Regions from separate parts of the Streptomyces sp. SS7 genome, predicted to be linked through region 2. Evidence: riboswitches for the same ligand, from Rfam matches in the RefSeq annotation. Region 2 holds a riboswitch; each other region holds the start of a gene.

Region 1 (6,975 bases), 2.2 Mb from region 2:
AAGGACGAGGGCGATGCGAGAGATCTTCGCGGGACTGCCGTGGTGGGTGAAGTGGGTGGCGGTGCCGGTCATCGCCCTGGTCGTCTTCGGCGGCCTGATAGCCAGCGTGGTGGGCTTCCTGGTGTGGCTCCTGTTCAAGGTGCTGATCTTCGTGGCCCTGGTCGGCGGACTGGTCTACGTCGTGCGGAAGTTCATGGCGGGTTCCGCCTCGCGCGGCGACTGGTAGGCGGGACGGGAGACCGCCGAGCGGTAACAGGATTCACCTGTTCCCTCGGCCGGGGGAAGTTTCGGGCGGGGCCGGTTCCCGGGCGGTGGCGGGCGGTTAAAGTCCCAAACTCGACGGGGGCAAGACCCCCGCGAGCGGCGTACACCCCCCTCCCGTGTCTCCCCGCACGGGCCGCCCCCTCGCGCTTCGGGAGTGACCCCTTGGCCCTGGTCGACACCGCCTCCCCGGAACCCCACGCACCCCCCGCCCCGCGTGCTCCCACGCCCCGGCTCCAGCGCCCCCCGGGCACGGGACTCCCCGAGCAGCCGCGTCCGACGACGACGCAGCCGAACTCCGCCGTGACGCTGATCGGCTCCGTGCAGCGCGCGATGCGCCTGCTGGAGTCCGTGGCCGAGCACCAGTGCGGCGCTCCGGCCAAGCAGCTGGCCCGGGAGACCGGACTCGCGCTCCCCACGGCCTACCACCTGCTGCGCACCCTCGTGTACGAGGGCTATCTGCGCCGGGACAAGGGCCTGTTCTTCCTCGGCGAGGCGGCGGAGCGGCTGGCCGGCAGTGGAGCCGCGCAGAAACGTCGCAGCACGGTCGCCGACACTCTCGCTCAGTGGCGTGATTCGATCGGTGTCCCCGTGTACTACGCCCGGTACCGCGACGGTGAGATCGAGATCATGTGTGTCTCCGACACCCCGGGCAATCCCGCGGTGCAGGAGTGGGCCGACTTCCGTGAGACCGCGCACGCGCACGCCATCGGCCAGTGCCTGCTGTCCCAGATGGATGAGAACGCCCGCCGTGATCACCTGGACCGCCACCCCGTGCAGTCGATCACCCCGTACACGGTGCGTGACGACCACACCCTGCTGCGACGCCTGGAGCGAACCCCACGCATGGAACCGGTCGTGGAGAGGCAGGAATACGCGTTGGGCACCGTGTGCGCCGCGGTCCCGATCACCGTGGGCGCCACGGCGGCCACGATGGCCATCTCGCTGCCCTCCCGGCAGGCCGACCGGCTGCTCCCGGCGGCACGGCAGTTGCAGAGCGAGATCGGGAGCAAATTGGGGTCAATCGCGATCTCTATCAGTATGTGAAAACTCACTCCTTGTGATCTGTTGTGCACGTTCAGCAAGATGCGGTGCAGTGTCAGGGGTTGATTACCGGCCATTCGACGGCAAATGACGGGGTAACGCGATGCGCGAGTCCGTACAGGCAGTTCAGGCAGAAGTCATGATGAGCTTCCTCGTGTCCGAGGAGCTCTCGTTCCGCATCCCGGTGGAGCTGGGCTATGAGTCGCGCGATCCCTATGCCGTACGGCTCACCTTCCACCTTCCCGGTGACGCCCCGGTGACCTGGGCGTTCGGGCGCGAGCTGCTCATCGACGGGGTGGGCAGGCCGTGCGGGGAGGGGGACGTCCGGGTCTCGCCGGTGGACCCCGATGCGTTCGGCGAGGTCCTGATCCGGCTTCAGGTGGGCGGTGACCAGGCGTTGTTCCGGTCCTCGGCGGCGCCTCTGGTGGCCTTCCTGGACCGCACCGACAAGCTGGTCCCGCTGGGGCAGGAAGGGGCGCTCGCCGACTTCGACGCCCACCTCGACGAGGCGCTGGACCGGATCCTCGCGGAGGAGCAGAGCGCCGGCTGACCCTCCGACAGCCGGCGCAGGCGTAACGCTTCGCCAGGGGGGTGGGGCCATGCAGGAACGCTTCTTCAGGGGGCGGTCGCTCCGGCGCCCGCCCCCGACGTCAGTGCTTGCGCCGTCTCCCCCGGCCGCCGCGCGGCTGCCCGGGACCTGCTTCCGGCGCCCCTGCCGGGGCCGTCTCAGGAACCGCCGCAGCCGCCGCCGTACCCGGTTCCGGACGGTCGGCGGCGACCACGAGAGCCGCGAGGGCCGTGGTGACCGGCACCGACGCGACCAGACCGATCGAGCCCACCAGCGTGCGCACGATCTCCTCGGCGACCAGCTCGCTGTTGGCGACCGTGCCCACGCTGCTCTGCGCGATCGAGAAGAGCAGCAGCAACGGCAGCGCGGCACCGGCGTAGGCGAGCACGAGCGTGTTCACCACGGACGCGATGTGGTCGCGGCCGATGCGGATGCCGGCCCGGTACAGCCCGCGCCAGCCCATCGCCGGGTTCGCCTCGTGCAGCTCCCAGACCGCGGACGTCTGGGTGACCGTCACGTCGTCGAGCACGCCGAGCGAGCCGATGATGATGCCGGCGAGCAGCAGGCCGCTCATGTCGATCGACGGGTACAGACCGTGGATCAGGCCGGTGTTGTCGTCCGTGTTGCCGGTGAGCGCGGCCCAGTCGACGAACCAGGAGCCGAGGAAGCCGATCAGCATCAGCGAGATGAGGGTGCCGAGCACGGCGACGGACGTACGGGCGGACAGCCCGTGGCACAGATACAGGGCGATCAACATGATGGCGCTGGACCCCACCACGGCCACCAGCAGCGGGTTCGAGCCCTGGAGTATCGCGGGCAGGATGAAGAAGTTCAGGATCAGGAAGCTCGCGGCCAGCGCCACCAGGGCCATCACACCGCGCAGCCGCCCGACGACCACCACGGCGACCGCGAAGATCACGGCCAGCACCGTCATCGGGATCCGGCGGTTCACATCGGTGACCGAGTACTGCAGGTCCTTGGGGGCCGAGGGCTCGTAGGCGACCACGACCTGCTCGCCCTGCTCCAACTGGCGGGACTGGTCGGGCTGGACGATCTCGGTGAACGTCCGGCCCTTGTCGTCGCCGGTGTCCACGCGGATCGTGGCCTTCTTGCAGGTGTCGCCTCCCTTCTTCTCGGCGGACGAGCCGTCGGCGGGGGAAGCGCCGCCGATCGGCGTGCCACCGGAGGCGTTCACCGACTGGCAGCTCACCTTGACGACCTTGGTCACCGTGGCGTGCTGCGTCTGCCGGTCGAAGCCGACGCCGGTCCGCTCATGCGCCGGGGCACCGCCGGGCCACAGCACCACCAGCCCGACCAGTACCGCCGCGGCGAAGGGGATCAGGACGGCTCCGATGACCTTGCGCAGATGCTTGGAGACCGGTGCGGCCGGACCGTGGCTGTGGCTGTGCCCATGCCCGTGTCCGTGTCCATGCCCGGATCCGTGTCCGCCTTCGGAACCGCTGCCCTGTGCGCCGGTGTGACCGTCCTCGAAACCGTGCCGGTGGCCTCCGCCTGCTCCGGGCCCGGAGTGCTGGGGCCTGTGGTGCTCGGGCCCATGATGCGCAGGTCCGTGGTGCTCGGGCCCGTGGTGCTCGGGCCCGTGGTGTCCAGGCCCGGGACGGGGGCCCGGACGCTGCCCGTAGCCGGGCCCGACCTCGTGGCCGCGGTCGAACCCACCACCGAAGCTGAAGTCGCGTTCGTCCTGGCGCCCCTGTGCGGCCGGTCCGCCCTGCGGAGCGTTGGCCGGTCCGGGACCCGGGCCGCCACCGGTGCCGGGCCTGCGGGGCGGCTCTCCGGGCGGATACGGGGGCTGGTGTGTCGTGGTCACCGCCCGATCATCGCAAGAACGGCTGAGGCCCACTGTTCACCGCGCCACACCTACCGCTAGCGTGGAGCCACTTTTGCACACGCGGGAGCTCGGAGCACCGGGCTGAGAGGGCGCTGACCTCCGTCTTCGCGATGTTTCACGTGGAACGTCACCACAGCGAGTGATGTTTCACATGAAACGTCGGCAGACGGTAGCCGCTGCGTCGACCGCCGAACCTGTTACCGGGTAATGCCGGCGTAGGGAGTAGGTCTCATGACCAACAAGGACGCACGCACGCCTGCCTTCACGCAGAACGCGGCCGAGACGGACACGGCCGAGGCGACCGGCGAGAAGAGCGGGACGTCCATCGGCTGGCACAAGGGGTACATCGAGGGCGCTCGCCCCGACCTGCGGGTGCCGGTCCGCCAGGTGCATCTCACCAACGGGCAGTCGGTCACGCTGTACGACACCTCCGGACCGTACACCGATCCGCTCGCCGACACCGACGTTCGCAGGGGCCTGGCGCCGCTGCGGGAGAACTGGATCATCGCCCGCGGTGACACACAGGAGTACGCGGGCCGACCGGTCCGGCCCGAGGACGACGGCGTCAAGCACACCTCGCCGCGGGGTGGACTGCGTAACCTCGACGCGGTGTTCCCGGGCCGCCCGCGGCTGCCGCGCCGGAGCCGGGACGGCAGCGCGGTCACCCAGCTCGCGTACGCCCGCAGGGGCGAGATCACGCCCGAGATGGAGTTCGTGGCCCTCCGGGAGAACGTTTCTCCCGAGGTGGTGCGCGAGGAGATCGCGGCCGGGCGCGCGGTGCTGCCGGCCAATGTCAACCACCCGGAGATCGAGCCGATGATCATCGGCAAGAGGTTCCTGGTGAAGGTCAACGCCAACATCGGCAACTCGGCGGTGACCTCCTCCATCGAGGAGGAGGTCGAGAAGATGACCTGGGCGACCCGTTGGGGCGCCGACACGGTCATGGACCTCTCCACCGGCCGTAACATCCACACCACCCGGGAGTGGGTGCTGCGCAACTCCCCCGTGCCCATCGGCACGGTGCCGCTGTACCAGGCGCTGGAGAAGGTCGACGGCAGGGCCGAGGAACTGACCTGGGAGATCTACAAGGACACCGTCGTCGAGCAGGCCGAGCAGGGCGTGGACTACATGACGGTCCACGCGGGCGTGCGCCTCGCGTACGTCCCGCTCACCGCGAACCGCAAGACCGGCATCGTCTCGCGCGGCGGCTCGATCATGGCGGCCTGGTGCCTGGCGCACCACAAGGAGTCGTTCCTGTACGAGAACTTCGAGGAACTCTGCGAGATCCTCGCCGCCTACGACGTCACGTACTCGCTGGGCGACGGTCTGCGGCCGGGCTCGATCGCGGACGCCAACGACGAGGCGCAGTTCGCGGAGTTGCGCACGCTCGGGGAACTCAACACGATCGCCAAGCGTTTTCACGTACAGACCATGATCGAGGGCCCGGGGCACGTCCCGATGCACAAGATCAAGGAGAACATCGACCTTCAGCAGGAGATCTGCGATGAAGCTCCGTTCTATACCCTCGGCCCGCTGACGACGGACGTCGCCCCGGCGTACGACCACATCACCTCCGGCATCGGCGCCGCGATGATCGCCTGGTGGGGCACGGCCATGCTCTGCTACGTCACGCCCAAGGAGCACCTGGGCCTGCCCAACCGTGACGACGTCAAGACCGGTGTCATCACCTACAAGATCGCCGCCCACGCCGCCGACCTCGCCAAGGGCCACCCCGGAGCACAGGAGTGGGACGACGCGCTGTCCGACGCCCGCTTCGAGTTCCGCTGGGAGGACCAGTTCAACCTGGCCCTCGACCCGGACACGGCCCGCGACTTCCACGACGAAACCCTCCCGGCCGAGCCGGCCAAGACGGCTCACTTCTGCTCGATGTGCGGGCCGAAGTTCTGCTCGATGAAGATCAGCAGAAGCATCACAGAGCAGTTCGGCGGCGAGGCGGACGCCACCCCGGAGGAGATCGAGGCCGGGATGCTGGAGAAGTCGAAGGAGTTCGCGGCTTCCGGCAACCGTGTCTACCTTCCGCTAGCGGACTGACCTGCGCAAATGAGGCTGACCGACGGCATTCCGGGGGGAGTCGTCGGTCAGCCTTCGTCGTTCTGCGGACTGATCTTTTGACGTCGGAGCGTCCACCAGCACATGTTGACGGGGTCAGCCGAGGTAGGGCTGCTCGCGGTGCTCCATGAAGTGGCGGAGCCTGAGTCGCTGCGTGTGGTGCATCGGAAGTCGGTCCAGCTCGTCTGGAGGGACGAACCGTAGCTCCGTCGACTCGTCGGAGATCGCCAGTTCTCCGCCGACGATCCGCGCGGTGAAGCAGACGTTGAACTGCCGACGCACCTCGCCATCCGTGTAGGCGATGATGTGCTTCGGGTCGGTGTACGTGCCGACCAGTCCCGTGACCTCCACGTCGAGGCCGGTCTCTTCCTTGACCTCGCGGACGGCTGTGCCGGGAAGAGAGTCGGTGAGGTCCATCCCTCCACCCGGGAGGGCCCACAGATCGTTGTCGCGTCGGCGCTGGAGCAGGATGCGCCCCTGATCGTCGGTGACGACGGCTGAGGCTGCGACAACCATGCTGTTCGGCTTGGGCGCGTTCGAGTCGTCGTAGTACTCGGTCCGTGCCATGGTCACCCCTCGTGCCGTACGGGCGTCGCCGTGGACCACACCGCGTCGAAGCTCTCGGCGTAGGTGTCGAACATGCCGCCCTCGCCGCTCCGCCGAAGATGCCACACCGGGGCCCCGTACGCGTTGACCCCCCAGACGTGGGCATTGACCAGACACTGATCATCGGCGCGGTAGAGCGAGTTGTAGAGCGTCGTCCCGTGGGTCCGGATGTCGATGCCCGGCACGCCGATCAGGGGCCGGTAGTGCATGAGCGCCAGTTGGCAACGGGACTCGATGCCGTGCCCGAACTTCTCCTCCTGGCCGCGCGCCCGGACGTTTTCGCTGTCGGCGTCGCCCACCGCGATCCGGATCACGCAGCCCTCTGCGGCTCGCTCCCGCAAGAGATGAGACCGCCCACCTCACGGCCGACCCCGCCGACCTGCTCTCCGCCCGGCTCCCCGCCGGCATCGACCTGACCAAGTACGACGGCTACGACGAGGGTGAGGAGCCGCTCGCCGCATAGTCCAGACGGCCAATCCACTTATCCCTGCGTGCTGTTGAGAGGAGGTGAATCCCTTTGTCTGAGGACCGGATCACCTCAGCGCACCGTGACCGTGGTCATGGGCGTCATCGCCGC
Region 2 (6,975 bases):
ACTGCTGGTCGTCGTACCCGTTGTCCTGCTGGCCCTGCCGGGCGTCCCCCTGGTACGGGTACTGCTGCTGCTCGGGCGGGACGTCACCGCCGAAGGGGTCGTCGGTGCGCTGCTGCGGGACCCAGACACCGCCCGCGGGGGTCTCCCCGTAGCCCCCGGCGCCGCCGGTGCCGTACTGCTCCTGGCCGTAGCCCTGCTGCCCGTACTGCTGCTGGTCGTAGCTGCCGTCGTAGGAGCCGCCGCCGTACGTCTGGGTGCCGATGTAGGGGTCGGAGTAGGCGGCGTACTGCTGCTCGCCGGTGGTGTCGTAGCCGTACTGCTGCTGGTTGTACCCGGAGTAGCCGTCGTAGCCGTAGCCCTGGTCGGTGCCCTGGGCGGCCGTCGCGTACTGGTCCTGGGACCGGCCGGTGGCCTCCTCGTACGCGGCGTCGGTGTATATGCCGTAGGCGTTGGTGTCGTCGGGCATGGGCTGCGGCGAGTAGACCGTGGTGGTCTCCGCGGCGGCGGCCTGGGACGGGCGGGCGGCCGGGGTGAAGACGTCGTCGCGGTCGTAGTCGTCCTCGGCGAAGGCGCCCGCGCCCTTGTCCTGGCCGTAGGCCGGGCCGTCGCCGCCGAACGAGGAGGGGTCGAGGTCGCCGTAACCGGGAAGGCTGCCCCTGCCCGGCTCGGCGCCGTCCAGGTCCTCGTCCTCGCGGTCGTCCTTGGTGCGGCGGCCCTTGCCGAAGCCCTTGCCGAAGCCCTTGGGGAGCGGTCCCTCGCCGTCGCCGCGGCGCACGGCCCAGCCCTCGGCGAAACCGCGGCGGAAGGAGAGCGTGACGTACGTCTGGCCGACCGCGAAGGCGGCCGCGCCCAGCCCGATGACGATCACCGAGGGGATCAGCACACCGAGCACGACACCGAGGAAGCCCACGAAGGCCAGCAGTCGCCAGCGCAGGCGCGCCTTGTACTGCAGCAGCACCTCACCGAGCAGCCACAGCGCGACGATGCCGAACGCGATGTAGAGGACCGTCCAGCCCATGTACGCCCCTCTCCCAGTGGCCGCTACGCAGTGTGTCGTAAATCGGTGCGACCGGTCTAGGCCTGCGGCGGGTGGTGCAGACCCAGGTTCTCGTAGATTTCCAGTGTCGCCGTGGAGTTGTTGAGCGTGATGAAGTGCAGTCCGGGCACTCCCTCGGCGAGAAGCCGAGCGCAGAACTCCGTGGCGAAGTCGATGCCAATGGAGCGTACAGCGGCCGGATCCTCTTTGGCTGTGAGGATCCGCTCTTTCAGGACGTCCGGGAAGTGCGCGTTGCTGAGCCGGGGCAGCCTCTCCAGCATCTTCACGCTGGTCACCGGCAGGACCTCCGGGATGACGGGGGTGTCGCAGCCGGCCGCCGCGACCCGGTCGCGCAGCCGCAGATAGGACTCGGGCTGGAAGAACATCTGCGTGATGGCGTAGTCGGCGCCCGCCCGGCACTTGTCGACGAAGTGCGCGACGTCGGTGTCCCGGTCGCCGGAGCGCGGGTGCATCTCGGGGAAGGCGGCGACGCCGACGCAGAAGTCGCCCGACTCCTTGATGAGCCGGACGAGCTCGGCGGCGTAGGTGAGCCCCTGCGGATGGGGCACCCAGTCGCCCATCGGGTCGCCGGGCGGGTCGCCGCGCACCGCGAGCATGTTGCGGATTCCGGCGTCGGCGTACTGGCCGATGATGTTGCGCAGCTCGGCGACGGAGTGGTCGACCGCGGTGAGGTGCGCCACCGGGGTGAGGGTGGTGTCGACGACGATCTGCTGGGTCTCCTTGACCGTGGTCGCCCGGGTGGAGCCACCGGCGCCGTACGTCACCGAGACGAAGTCGGGGGCGACCGCCTCGACCCTGCGGAGCGCGTCCCACAGACTCCGCTCTCCCTTGGGCGTCTTCGGCGCGTAGAACTCGAACGAGTACGTCGTCTTGCCGGTCGCCAGGATGTCACGCACGGTGCGTGCGCGGTCCGTCCGGGTGGATGCGGTTCCGAGGGCCATACCCGCAGGTTAACCAGGGCCCGACGGTCACCCAACCGGATGCCGGATATTTGCCCGAATTGTCGGCCCGTTGTCCACCCATTGGACACACATCCGGACAGGCATACGGGCAGACATTCGGCCAGACAGGCGAAGAGGCGTCCTAGAGCCCCGGGTGGCGCAACCGCTTCGCGAACTCCGCCGCGGCCGCGCCCGGATCGTCCGCCTCGGTGAGGGCCCGGACGACCACGACACGGCGGGCTCCGGCCTCCAGCACCTCGTCGAGGGTGCCGAGGTCGATGCCGCCGATCGCGAACCAGGGGCGGTCGGTGCCCAGGGCGGCGGTGTGCCGGACCAGGCCGAGGCCGGGGGCGGGCCGGCCGGGCTTGGTGGGGGTGGGCCAGCAGGGGCCGGTGCAGAAGTAGTCCACGCCCTCCTGGACGGCGGCGGCCTCCGCCTCCGCCTCGGAGTGGGTGGAACGGCCGATGAGCACGTCGTCGCCGAGGATCGCGCGGGCGGCGGGCACCGGCAGGTCGCCCTGGCCGAGGTGGAGGACGTCGGCGCGGGCCGCGTGGGCGACATCGGCCCGGTCGTTGACCGCGAGGAGTCTGTCGTGCCGGGCGCAGGCCTCGGCGAACACCGCGAGCAGCTCCAGCTCCTGGGCGGCCTCCATGCCCTTGTCGCGCAGCTGGACGATGTCGACACCGCCCGCGAGGACCGCGTCCAGGAACTCCGGGAGGTCGCCCTGGCGGGTGCGGGCGTCCGTGCACAGGTACAGCCGGGCGTCGGCCAGGCGCGCGCGAGCGGTGTCGGTCATCGATGTCCCCCGTGGTGTCGGTACGGCCGGCTCAGACGGCGAGCGCCTGGGCGCGGCGCTTCACTTCCGTGCCGCGATTCTCGCTGAGGGCCTGGGCGGGGGTGCCGGGCAGGCTGTCGTCGGGTGTGAAGAGCCACTCCAGCATCTCTTCGTCCGTGAAGCCGTCGTCCCGCAGCAGCGTCAGGGTCCCGGCGAGGCCCTTGACGACCTTGTCGCCGTCGATGAAGGCGGCGGGGACGTGCAGCGCGCGGTTCTCCCCGCGGCGTACGGCGATGAGCTGGCCCTCCTTGATCAGCTGCCGGACGCGGATCACGTCGACATCGAGCATCTCCGCGATGTCGGGCACGGTCAGCCAGGCAGGGACGAGAGCATCGGTCTTTGCGTCAATCTCGGTCACGGGGTCAAGGGTAGGCGCATCTTCCCGTGGGTCGCGATGGGTCGTCCTCCGGGTGCGGCCGCCTGGGGGGCAGGTCGCGCCCGCGCGGCGGAGCCGCACGTGTCCGTGGGTCAGGCGGTCGCGGTCTTCAGGGGGCGGGCCGGGTCCGCCAGTGCCGTCGCGTCCATGCGGGTGGCCGACTCGATCAGCCGCCTGCCCTGGGCCAGGTCGCGGGGGCGCCCCACCGCCAGGAGAGCGGTCAGACGGCCGTCGCGGAGCCAGCAGACGCTCCACGCCGGGCCCGTCGGGTCGCCGCGCCAGACGAGGCGGTCGGCCGCGGTGTGGTGGCCGGCGTACTGGACGAAGCGGCCGAACTGCTCGGACCAGAAGTACGGGACGGGGTCGTAGACGGCCGGGGGCTCGTCCGTGGCCGTGCCGATGATGTTGGCGGCGACCGTGCGGGGCCCCTGGAGGGCGTTGTCCCAGTGGTGGACGAGGAGGCGCTCGCCGTAGCGCGCCGAGGGGAAGGAGGCGCAGTCGCCGACCGCGTACACGTCCGGGACGGAGGTGCGCAGCCGGTCGTCGGCCAGGACCTCGTGGTGGGGGCCCAGGGCGACGCCGGAGCCGGTCAGCCAGGCGGTGGCGGGGCGGGCGCCGATGCCGACGACGACGGCGCCCGCGGGCAGCCGGGTGCCGTCGTCGAGGACGACCGCGCCGGGCTCGACGCGGGCCACGCGCGTGTGGGTGCGCAGGTCGGTGCCGCTGTCGGCGTACCAGGAGGTCATCGGGGCGGCGACCTCGGCCGGCAGGGCGCCGGCGAGCGGCCGGTCGGCGGCCTCGACGACGGTGACCGCGCAGCCGGCCTCGCGGGCCGCGGTGGCGAACTCGGCGCCGATCCAGCCGGCCCCGACGACCACGACGTCGTGCGCGCCGGCGAGGACGGGCCGCAGGCGTTCGGCGTCGTCCAGGGTGCGCAGCAGATGGACGCCGGGCACGCCGTCGGCGCCCGGCAGCCGGATCGGCCGGGCGCCGGTGGCGAGGACGAGGACGTCGTAGGGGACGGGCCCGGCCTCGGTGTCCACCTCGTGGTCGGCGGGGCGCAGGCCGAGGACCTCGCGGCCGAGCAGCAGGTCGATGCCGAGCCCCTCGAAGTCGACGTCGAAGGCGGAGCCCTCGGCCTTGCCGAGGAGTACGGCCTTGGACAGCGGCGGCCGGTCGTAGGGCTGGTGGGGCTCCGCGCCGATCAGTGTCACGGTGCCGTCGAAGCCCTGTTCGCGCAGGGCGACCGCGGTCTGCACCCCGGCCATGCCCGCGCCGACGACGACCACGCGCCGCCCCGGCCGTCCGTCCTCTTCCCTGTTCAGCTCGCTCACCTGATCACCATAGACACCTGACGTTCCGTCAGTCAGCCGTCGTGCTCCGTGACCTGCTCCACAACGCTGGTGCCGCTGCCTTCCTGCGACTCCCAGGACCAGGTCTCCTCCAGCCGCACCCGGCCGTCCGGCAGGGCGAGGACCGTCGAGACGCAGTGCCCCGAGGAGGTCGTGCCGTCCTGCTTGAGCTGGACGTACCGGAAGTCGAGCCGGTCCCCCTCACGGGTACCCACGAGATGGCCGCGTACGACGTCGCCGCCCGCGTAGTCCGCCCAGATCACGCCGTCCGCCTCGTGGTACGTGAAGCGGGTGCGGGTGCCGACCTGGCCCGGGGCCTGGTCGGCGACGGGGGCGAGGACGAGGCCGTCGAGCGAGCGGGGCATGGGCAGGGGGCTCCTTACGGGGCGGGAGGCTCCCTTTACAGGGGCACGGAAGCACGGGCTAGGGTGTGGCCAACGTAGAGCACTCGCGGGAGTCCGGACGCACCGGGCTGAGAGGGAGGCTGGCCGGCCTCCGACCGTACGAACCTGATCCGGGTCATGCCGGCGAAGGGAGGGGCTGGACGCCCATGTCGCGTACACGTACATCCGACGTCCTCGTCGTGGGGGGCGGGATCATCGGGCTGGTCACGGCGTGGCGGGCCGCGCAGCGCGGGTTCGCCACGACGGTGGTGGACCCCGAACCGGGCGGTGGGGCCGCGCGGGTGGCGGCCGGGATGCTGGCCGCCGTCACCGAACTGCACCACGGCGAGCAGACCCTGCTGGGGCTCAACCTGGCCTCGGCCCGCCGGTATCCGGACTTCGCGGCCGAGCTGACGGAGGTGACCGGGCGGGACCTCGGCTACCGCCGGTGCGGCACGCTCGCGGTGGCGCTGGACGCCGACGACCGCGCCCATCTGCGCGAACTGCACGCGTTGCAGGCGCGGTCGGGGCTGGAGTCGGAATGGCTGAGCGGGCGGGAGTGCCGGCGCCTGGAGCCGATGCTCGCGCCCGGGGTGCGGGGCGGACTGCGGGTGGACGGCGACCACCAGATCGATCCCCGGCGGCTGTCCGACGCGCTGGTCGTGGCGTGCGAGCGGGCCGGGGTGGTCCTCCACCGGGCGTGGGCCGAGCGGCTGTCCGTGACGGGCGGACGGGCCGCGGGGGTCGTCACCGATGACGGCACGGCCCTGGCGGCGGGGCAGGTGGTGCTGGCGGCGGGGAGCCTCAGCGGGCGGCTGGCGGGGGTGCCGGAGGACGTACTGCCGCCGGTGCGGCCGGTGAAGGGGCAGGTGCTGCGGCTGACGGTGCCGGCCGGGTACGCCCCGTTCCTCAGCCGTACCGTGCGGGCCGTGGTGCGCGGCAGCCAGGTGTATCTGGTGCCCCGGGAGAACGGCGAGCTGGTCGTGGGCGCCACGAGCGAGGAACTCGGCTGGGACACGTCGGTGACGGCGGGCGGGGTGTACGAACTGCTGCGCGACGCCCACGAACTGGTGCCGGGGATCACGGAACTGCCGCTGACGGAGACGCGCGCCGGACTGCGGCCCGGCTCCCCCGACAACGCGCCGCTGCTCGGGCCGACCGCGCTGGAGGGACTGTTGCTGGCCACCGGGCACTACCGCAACGGGGTGCTGCTGACGCCGGTGACCGGGGACGCCCTGGCACATGCCCTGGTCAGCGGTGAACTCCCGGACGAGGCACGCCCCTTCACCCCCCGGCGCTTCGGCGCCGCCGCCCGGACGGAGCAGCTCGTATGAACATCTCGGTGAACGGCGAGCGGCGGGTGGTCGCTCCCGGTACGGGCCTCGACCGTGTCGTACGGTCCCTGACGGCGGCGCCCTCCGGGGTGGCGGCCGCGCTGAACGAGACGGTCGTCCCGCGTGCGGAGTGGTCGGCGACGCCGCTCCGCGAGGGCGACCGGGTGGAGGTCCTGACCGCGGTGCAGGGAGGGTGAGCGCCATGTCCGACGATCCGTTCCTCCTCGGCGGTACGTCCTTCTCGTCGCGTCTGATCATGGGCACGGGAGGTGCGCCGAGCCTGGAGGTGCTGGAGCGGGCGCTGGTGGCGTCCGGGACCGAGCTGACGACGGTGGCGATGCGCAGGGTGGACCCCGGGGTGCAGGGCTCGGTGCTGTCGGTGCTCCGGCGGCTGGGCATCGGGGTGCTGCCCAATACGGCGGGGTGCTTCACGGCCGGGGAGGCGGTGCTGACGGCGCGGCTGGCGCGGGAGGCGCTCGGGACGTCGCTGGTGAAGCTGGAGGTCATCGCCGACGAGCGGACGCTGCTGCCGGATCCGGTGGAGTTGCTGGAGGCGGCGGAGACGCTGGTGGACGACGGGTTCACGGTGCTGCCGTTCACGAACGACGATCCGGTGCTGGCGCGGAAGCTGGAGGACGTGGGCTGCGCGGCGGTGATGCCGCTGGGTTCGCCGATCGGGTCGGGGCTCGGCATCCGC
Region 3 (6,975 bases), 4.7 Mb from region 2:
GGCTCGTCCACCTCGCCCGCGGGCCCCCGACCTGAACCCTCAGGCCGGGGGCCCGCGTCCTTTGCCCGGTACCGCCCACAGTGGGACGATTTTCCCCGAGGCCCTTTATGGGCTTGATGGCCAATCATCCGGAAAGGGGCAGACGTCATGTCCGGCTTCCGTGAATCGATCGACGTCGACCGCAGCCCCGACGATGTCTGGGCGTACCTCATCGACCCGTCCCACCTGCCCGAATGGCAGGCGAGCGCGGTCTCGGCCGAACAGCTCGACCCCGGCCCGGTCCAGGTCGGCTCCCGGCTGCGCGTCACCCGGCACGTGGGCCGCCGCCGGGAGATCCCGATGACCATGGAGTACACCGAGTACGACCCCCCGCACGCCTGGGGCCTGCGAGGCGTCGACGGTCCCGTGCGCGGCCATGTCCACGGCGAGATCACCCCGCTCGAGGACGGCCGCCGCTCCCGCGTGACGATGGAACTCGACTTCGAGGGCAGGGGCATGGGCAAGGTCCTCCTCCCCCTGATCGTCCGCCCCCAGGTCCGCAAGGAACTGCCACTGAACGAACGCCTCCTGAAGAGCCACCTGGAGCAGCGGGCTACCTAGCACCTGTCACGGAGGAAGGCCTTCCCGTCGCGCGACCGGGGCACCGGATTCGATCTGCGACACTGGTTAGGCCATGCCTAAGCCCGGAGAACTCACATTTGTCGCGCCGCGCGGAGCCAAGAAGCCGCCGCGGCATCTTGCCGATCTCTCGCCAGCGGAGCGGAAGGACGCCGTCGCGGAGATCGGTGAGAAGCCGTTCCGCGCCAAGCAGCTCTCGCAGCACTACTTCGCGCGGTACGCGCACGACCCGGCGGAGTGGACCGACATCCCCGCCGGTGCGCGGGAGAAGCTGCGGGAGGCGCTGCTGCCCGAGCTGATGACCGTCGTACGGCATCTGTCGACCGACGAGGGCACCACCCGCAAGACGCTGTGGCGGCTGTTCGACGGGACGCTCGTCGAGTCGGTGCTGATGCGGTACCCGGACCGGGTGACGATGTGCATCAGCTCGCAGGCGGGCTGCGGGATGAACTGCCCGTTCTGCGCGACCGGGCAGGCCGGGCTTGACCGGAACCTGTCCAGCGCCGAGATCGTGCACCAGATCGTGGACGGGATGCGGGCGCTGCGGGACGGCGAGGTCCCCGGCGGGCCGGCGCGGCTGTCCAACATCGTCTTCATGGGGATGGGCGAGCCGCTCGCCAACTACAAGCGGGTCGTCACCGCGATCCGTGCGCTCACCGATCCCGCTCCGGACGGGCTCGGGCTGTCGCAGCGCGGGATCACCGTCTCGACGGTCGGGCTCGTGCCCGCCATCCACCGGTTCGCCGACGAGGGCTTCAAGTGCCGGCTCGCGATCTCGCTGCACGCCCCGGACGACGAGCTGCGCGACACCCTCGTCCCCGTGAACACGCGGTGGAAGGTGCGCGAGGTGCTCGACGCGGGCTTCGACTACGTGGAGAAGTCCGGGCGGCGGCTGTCGATCGAGTACGCGCTGATCCGTGACATCAACGACCAGGCCTGGCGTGGTGACCGGCTCGGCCGGCTGCTCCGCGGAAAGCCCGTGCACGTCAACCTGATCCCGCTGAACCCGACCCCGGGCTCGAAGTGGACGGCCTCGCGGCCCGAGGACGAGAAGGCGTTCGTGGAGGCCATCGCGGCCCACGGGGTGCCCGTCACCGTCCGGGACACCCGTGGCCAGGAGATCGACGGAGCCTGTGGTCAGCTGGCGGCCACCGAGCGCTAAGATCTGGCCACGTCACATCTTCATATTCCGACAGGGGAGCGCCACAGCGCTGAGAGTGCGGCAATCGGGCCGCAGACCCTCTGAACCTCGCCCAGGTCATTCTGGGTAGGAAGTTCGGTCATCGCTCAAGCTGTTGTGCCCTGCCCGGGCGTCCCCGGGCGGGGCCGCGTTCTTCCTGGCCAACCCCAGGAGGACATCCAGTGCACATCAAGACCTTCGTGGCGGCGACGGTCGGCCTCGGCCTCGTCACCCTGTCCGCGTGCGGCGCGGAGTCGTCCGGCACCTCGAGCGCGGCGGACTCCAGGACCGTCACCCTCGTCAGCCACGACTCATGGGCCGTCTCCAAGAACGTGCTCGCCGACTTCGAGAAGAAGTCCGGCTACAAGGTCAAGGTCCTCACGGACGGCGACGCGGGCCAGGCCGTCAACAAGGCCATCCTGACCAAGGACAACCCGCAGGGGGACGTCTTCTTCGGCGTCGACAACACCCTGCTGTCGCGGGCGCTCGACAACGGTCTGTTCCAGTCGTACGAGGCCAAGGGACTCGACCGGGTCGGCGGCGCGTACCAGCTGGACTCCGGCAAGCACCGGGTCACGCCCGTCGACTACGGCGACATCTGCGTCAACTACGACAAGAAGTACTTCGCCGACCACAAGCTGGCCCCGCCGACGTCCTACGACGACCTGATCAAGCCCGCCTACAAGAACCTCCTCGTCACCGAGAACGCCTCCACCTCCTCGCCGGGCCTCGGCTTCGTCCTCGGCACGGCCGCGAAGTACGGCGACGACGGCTGGGCGGACTACTGGAAGAAGCTCAAGGCCAACGGGGTGAAGGTGGTCGACGGCTGGGAGCAGGCCTACAACGAGGAGTTCTCGGGGTCGGCCGGCGGCAGGAAGGCCGGGGCGGACCGGCCGCTGGTCGTGTCGTACGCCTCCTCGCCGCCCGCCGAGGTGATCTACGGCGACCCCAGGCCCAGCACCGCCCCCACCGGGGTCGCGACCGGCACCTGCTTCCGCCAGATCGAGTTCGCGGGGCTGCTGAGCAACGCCGGGAACGCCAAGGGCGGCAAGGCGCTCATCGACTTCCTGATCTCCCAGGAGTTCCAGAAGGACATGCCGCTCAACATGTTCGTCTACCCGGTGGTCGAGGGGGTGGGCGTGCCCGCCGAGTTCACCGCGTACGGGCCCGCCGCCAAGGCCCCCGAGACCATGGACCCGGCGAAGATCGCCCAGCACCGCGACCAGTGGGTCAAGTCGTGGACCTCGCTCGTACTGAAGTGACCAAGCGGGCCGAAAGGCCTTCCGGGAGCGCGGCGCGGCTCGGGCTCATGGCCCTGCCCGTCGCGTTCTTCGGGCTGTTCTTCGCCTATCCCGTCGCCGCGATCGTGGCCCGCGGGCTGAAGGTCGACGGGGTCTGGCGGTTCGGGCGGGTGGCCGACGTCCTGGGCCAGGCCGACATCCGGCACGTCCTGTGGTTCACCACCTGGCAGGCGGTCGTCTCCACCGCGCTCACCCTGGTGGTGGCGCTGCCGGGCGCGTATGTCTTCGCCCGTCTGGACTTCCCGGGCAAGCAGGTGCTGCGGGCCGTGGTGACGGTGCCGTTCGTGCTGCCGACGGTGGTCGTCGGCAGCGCGTTCCTCGCGCTCGTCGGGCGCGGCGGTCTGCTGGACGACCTGTGGGGCGTACGGCTGGACACGACCGTGTGGGCGATCCTGCTGGCGCACGTCTTCTTCAACTACGCCGTCGTCGTGCGGACCGTCGGCGGGCTGTGGGCCCAGCTCGACCCGCGCCAGGAGGAGGCCGCCCGGATGCTGGGCGCGTCCCGGCTGCGGGCCTGGCGCACGGTGACCCTGCCCGCGCTCGGACCGGCCGCGGCCGCCGCCGCGCTGATGGTCTTCCTGTTCACCTTCACCTCCTTCGGTGTGGTCCAGATCCTCGGCGGGCCCACCTTCTCCACCCTGGAGGTGGAGATCTACCGCCAGACCTCGGAGATCTTCGACCTCTCCACGGCGGCCGTCCTGACGATCGTGCAGTTCGCCGCGGTCGGCGCGATCCTCGTCGTGCACGCCTGGACGGTACGGCGGCGGGAGACAGCCCTGCGGCTGGTGGACGCGGGTCTGACCGCCCGGCGGCCGCGCGGTGCCGGGCAGTGGGCGCTGCTGGCCGGGGTGCTGGTGAGCGTCGCGCTGCTGCTGGTGCTGCCGCTCGCCGTGCTGGTGCAGCGGTCCCTGGACGCACCGGACCTCGCCTACTACCGCGCGCTGACCGGCGACGAGGGGAATGTCTTCCTGGTGCCGCCGATCGAGGCGATCGGCAACTCGCTCGAGTACGCCGTCGCTGCGACCGCGATCGCGGTGCTGATCGGCGGCCTGGCCGCCGCGGCGCTCACCCGGCGCGACGCGGGCCGGCTGGTCCGGGGCTTCGACGCGCTGCTGATGCTGCCGCTGGGTGTGTCGGCGGTGACCGTCGGCTTCGGGTTCCTGATCACCCTGGACGAGCCCCCGCTGGATCTCAGGGCCAGCTGGATCCTCGTCCCGCTCGCCCAGGCGCTGGTCGGCGTCCCGTTCGTCGTACGGACCATGCTGCCCGTGCTGCGGGCGGTGGACCACCGGCTGCGGGAGGCGGCGGCGGTGCTGGGGGCGTCGCCGTGGCGGGTGTGGCGGGAGGTGGACCTGCCGATGGTGCGGCGGGCGCTGCTGGTCGCCGCCGGGTTCGCCTTCGCGGTGTCGCTGGGGGAGTTCGGGGCGACCGTGTTCATCGCGCGGCCGGACCGTCCTACGCTGCCGGTGGCGGTGGCGCGGCTGCTGGGCCGGGCCGGTGAGCTCAACTACGGTCAGGCGATGGCCCTGTCGACGATTCTGATGCTGGTGTGCGCGGCGGCCCTGCTGGTGCTGGAGCGGCTGCGGACCGACCGGACGGGGGAGTTCTGATGCTGCTGGGACTTGAGGCGGCCACCGTGCGGTTCGGCGGGCGGGCCGTGCTGGACGGTGTGGATCTGGCGGTCGGCGAGCACGAGGTGGTGTGTGTGCTGGGGCCGAGCGGGAGCGGCAAGTCGACGCTGCTGCGGGCGGTCGCCGGTCTCCAGCCCCTCGACTCGGGCCGGGTGCTGCTCGACGGGCGGGACCAGGCGGGGGTGCCCGCTCACCGGCGGGAGCTGGGGCTGATGTTCCAGGACCATCAGCTGTTCCCGCAGCGGGACGTCGGCGGGAACGTGGCGTTCGGGCTGCGCATGCACGGCGCGTCCCGGCGGGAACAGCGGGAGCGGGTGGCGGAGTTGCTCGACCTCGTCGGTCTCCCGGGTGCCGACCGCCGGGCGGTCGCCGCGCTCTCCGGCGGTGAGCAGCAGCGCGTGGCGCTCGCCCGGGCGCTCGCTCCCCGCCCCCGGCTGCTGATGCTGGACGAGCCACTGGGCCAGCTGGACCGCTCGCTGCGGGAGCGGCTCGTGGTGGAACTGCGGGAGCTCTTCGGCCGTTTGGGCACCACGGTCCTGGCGGTGACGCACGACCAGGGTGAGGCGTTCGCGCTCGCCGACCGGGTGGTGGTGATGCGGGACGGGCGGATCGCCCAGTCCGGTACGCCCCTGGAGGTGTGGCAGCGGCCGGCGGACGCGTTCGTCGCGCGGTTCCTCGGCTTCGAGAACGTCGTGGAGGCGAACGTCACCGGAGAGGCAGCGGTCACGCCCTGGGGCAAGGTGCCGGTGCCGGAGGGCTCGCCGCAGGGCCCGCGCACGCTCCTCGTCCGCCCCGCCGGGGTCCGCCTCGTCCCCGCCGACGAGGGCCTGCGCTGCACGGTCGCCGCCCGTACCTTCAGGGGCACCCATGTCGCCGTACACCTGCAGCCGGAGGGCGCGCCGCGTCTGGAGGCGGCGTGCGCGCTGCGGGACGCGCCGGCGACCGGAGACCTGGTCGGAGTGGCCTTCGACGCGACGGAGACGGCGGTGCTGGGCCGGGCCTGAGCGGCCGCCCACGGGGTGTGGCCCGCGCTCCGGGTCGGAGGGCGGGCCACAGGGGTGGTGCGGGGGGCGCGTCAGCGGTTGCCGGAGCCCCGTCGGCGCATCCCGAAGAAGACCGCGCCGCCGCCGATGACGACGAGCAGGGCGGCGATGCCGGCGATCAGCCCGGTGTTGGAGGCGCCGGTCTCGGCGAGGTTGGACTCCTGGACCGCGGGCGAGGGGGCGTTGTCCGTGGAGGGCACCGTGCTGTCGTCCGGGGACGAGGAGTCCGCGGGGCTCGGGGAGATCGTGTCGGCCGGCGTGGACGGCGTGCTCGACGGCGTCCCGGACTCCGACGCGGAGGCGCTCGGGGACGGCGAGGCGGTGCCCTCGTCGGTCGTGCAGGCCTCGGCCGGGGTGGTCAGGTTGCCGGCGATGTCGTCGTCGACGAGGATCTTCTTGTTCTTGACGGCCTTGATGTGGATCCGGTAGACCGCGTTGGGCGCCCAGTCCTCCTCGAAGGTGATGACGGCGCCCTTCTTGGACCCCTCGACCGTCTGCTCGCCGACCTGGCGGAGGTCGGCGCCGTTGTTCTCCAGGAACACGGTGACGACGGCGGGCACGCCCGTGGCGTCCTTGTCGGTCACCGTGATGACGCCCTTGGCGCCGTCGCATCCGGCAGCGGCGGAGAAGTCACCTATCTCGCAGGCCAGGGCGCTGCCCGCGGCGGTGAGCGCGAGTGCGGCGGAGGCGGCGGTGACACCGAGGAAACGCACCGAACGGGCGGCGGTACGGCGGGAAAGGGACACGTTTGTCCTTAAAGGGAAGCGCAACTGCGGGGGGTGGAGGGGGAGATGGCGCCCCCGGTGATGCCGAGTGCGTCACCATCCCCAGCAGACTCACAGATCTATAAGCGTTTCATAAGAAGTGTCAATGCGGGGACCGCTCCCAGCGGTTGGCTTTACCCGCTTATTAACCAGCGAGACGTTTCAATGCCGCCGGAGCCTCCTCGATCCGGTCAACGAGGGCGATACGGGACTCCATCGACCGCTCCCGGGCGAGCGAGCGCAACAGCGGCCAGGCCGCCAGCCGTTCGGTCCAGTGCTCCCGGTCCACCAGCACCATCGGCGTCGGCTCGCCGCGCGACTCGTAGTAGTTGGGCGTCGCGTTGTCGAAGATCTCCTGTACGGTCCCGGCGGCGCCCGGCAGGAAGACCGCACCGGCGTTGCGGCGGGCCGGAGAAGTACTCGAGCAGCCGCAGGGCC

Evidence for each region. Region 2 has a riboswitch for thiamine pyrophosphate ahead of thiO (glycine oxidase ThiO). Riboswitches for the same ligand answer to the same signal wherever they lie in the genome.
Region 1: another riboswitch for thiamine pyrophosphate. It lies ahead of thiC (phosphomethylpyrimidine synthase ThiC); the one in region 2 lies ahead of thiO (glycine oxidase ThiO).
Region 3: another riboswitch for thiamine pyrophosphate. It lies ahead of U5640_RS11125 (thiamine ABC transporter substrate-binding protein); the one in region 2 lies ahead of thiO (glycine oxidase ThiO).

What each region holds. Positions count from the first base shown of each region.
Region 1 is NZ_CP141223.1:5,045,912-5,052,886, forward strand. Features, by position in the region: gene U5640_RS23295 (DUF5326 family protein) at 14-226, shown strand; gene U5640_RS23300 (helix-turn-helix domain-containing protein) at 427-1,308, shown strand; gene U5640_RS23305 (SsgA family sporulation/cell division regulator) at 1,409-1,855, shown strand; gene U5640_RS23310 (YibE/F family protein) at 1,956-3,701, opposite strand; TPP riboswitch at 3,773-3,961, shown strand; gene thiC (phosphomethylpyrimidine synthase ThiC) at 3,954-5,774, shown strand; gene U5640_RS23320 (NUDIX domain-containing protein) at 5,889-6,359, opposite strand; partial or broken gene U5640_RS23325 (XRE family transcriptional regulator) at 6,362-6,742, opposite strand; gene U5640_RS23330 (DUF2637 domain-containing protein) at 6,947-6,975, shown strand, end outside.
Region 2 is NZ_CP141223.1:7,204,195-7,211,169, reverse strand. Features, by position in the region: gene U5640_RS33100 (hypothetical protein) at 1-1,018, opposite strand, end outside; gene metF (methylenetetrahydrofolate reductase [NAD(P)H]) at 1,075-1,998, opposite strand; gene thiE (thiamine phosphate synthase) at 2,141-2,794, opposite strand; gene U5640_RS33085 (Rv2175c family DNA-binding protein) at 2,826-3,191, opposite strand; gene U5640_RS33080 (FAD-dependent oxidoreductase) at 3,302-4,498, opposite strand; gene U5640_RS33075 (hypothetical protein) at 4,576-4,926, opposite strand; TPP riboswitch at 5,002-5,114, shown strand; gene thiO (glycine oxidase ThiO) at 5,112-6,278, shown strand; gene thiS (sulfur carrier protein ThiS) at 6,275-6,475, shown strand; gene U5640_RS33060 (thiazole synthase) at 6,481-6,975, shown strand, end outside.
Region 3 is NZ_CP141223.1:2,505,034-2,512,008, reverse strand. Features, by position in the region: gene U5640_RS11135 (SRPBCC family protein) at 148-600, shown strand; gene rlmN (23S rRNA (adenine(2503)-C(2))-methyltransferase RlmN) at 674-1,780, shown strand; TPP riboswitch at 1,803-1,910, shown strand; gene U5640_RS11125 (thiamine ABC transporter substrate-binding protein) at 1,981-3,060, shown strand; gene U5640_RS11120 (iron ABC transporter permease) at 3,108-4,709, shown strand; gene U5640_RS11115 (ABC transporter ATP-binding protein) at 4,709-5,734, shown strand; gene U5640_RS11110 (LAETG motif-containing sortase-dependent surface protein) at 5,806-6,519, opposite strand; partial or broken gene U5640_RS11105 (hypothetical protein) at 6,683-6,975, opposite strand, start outside.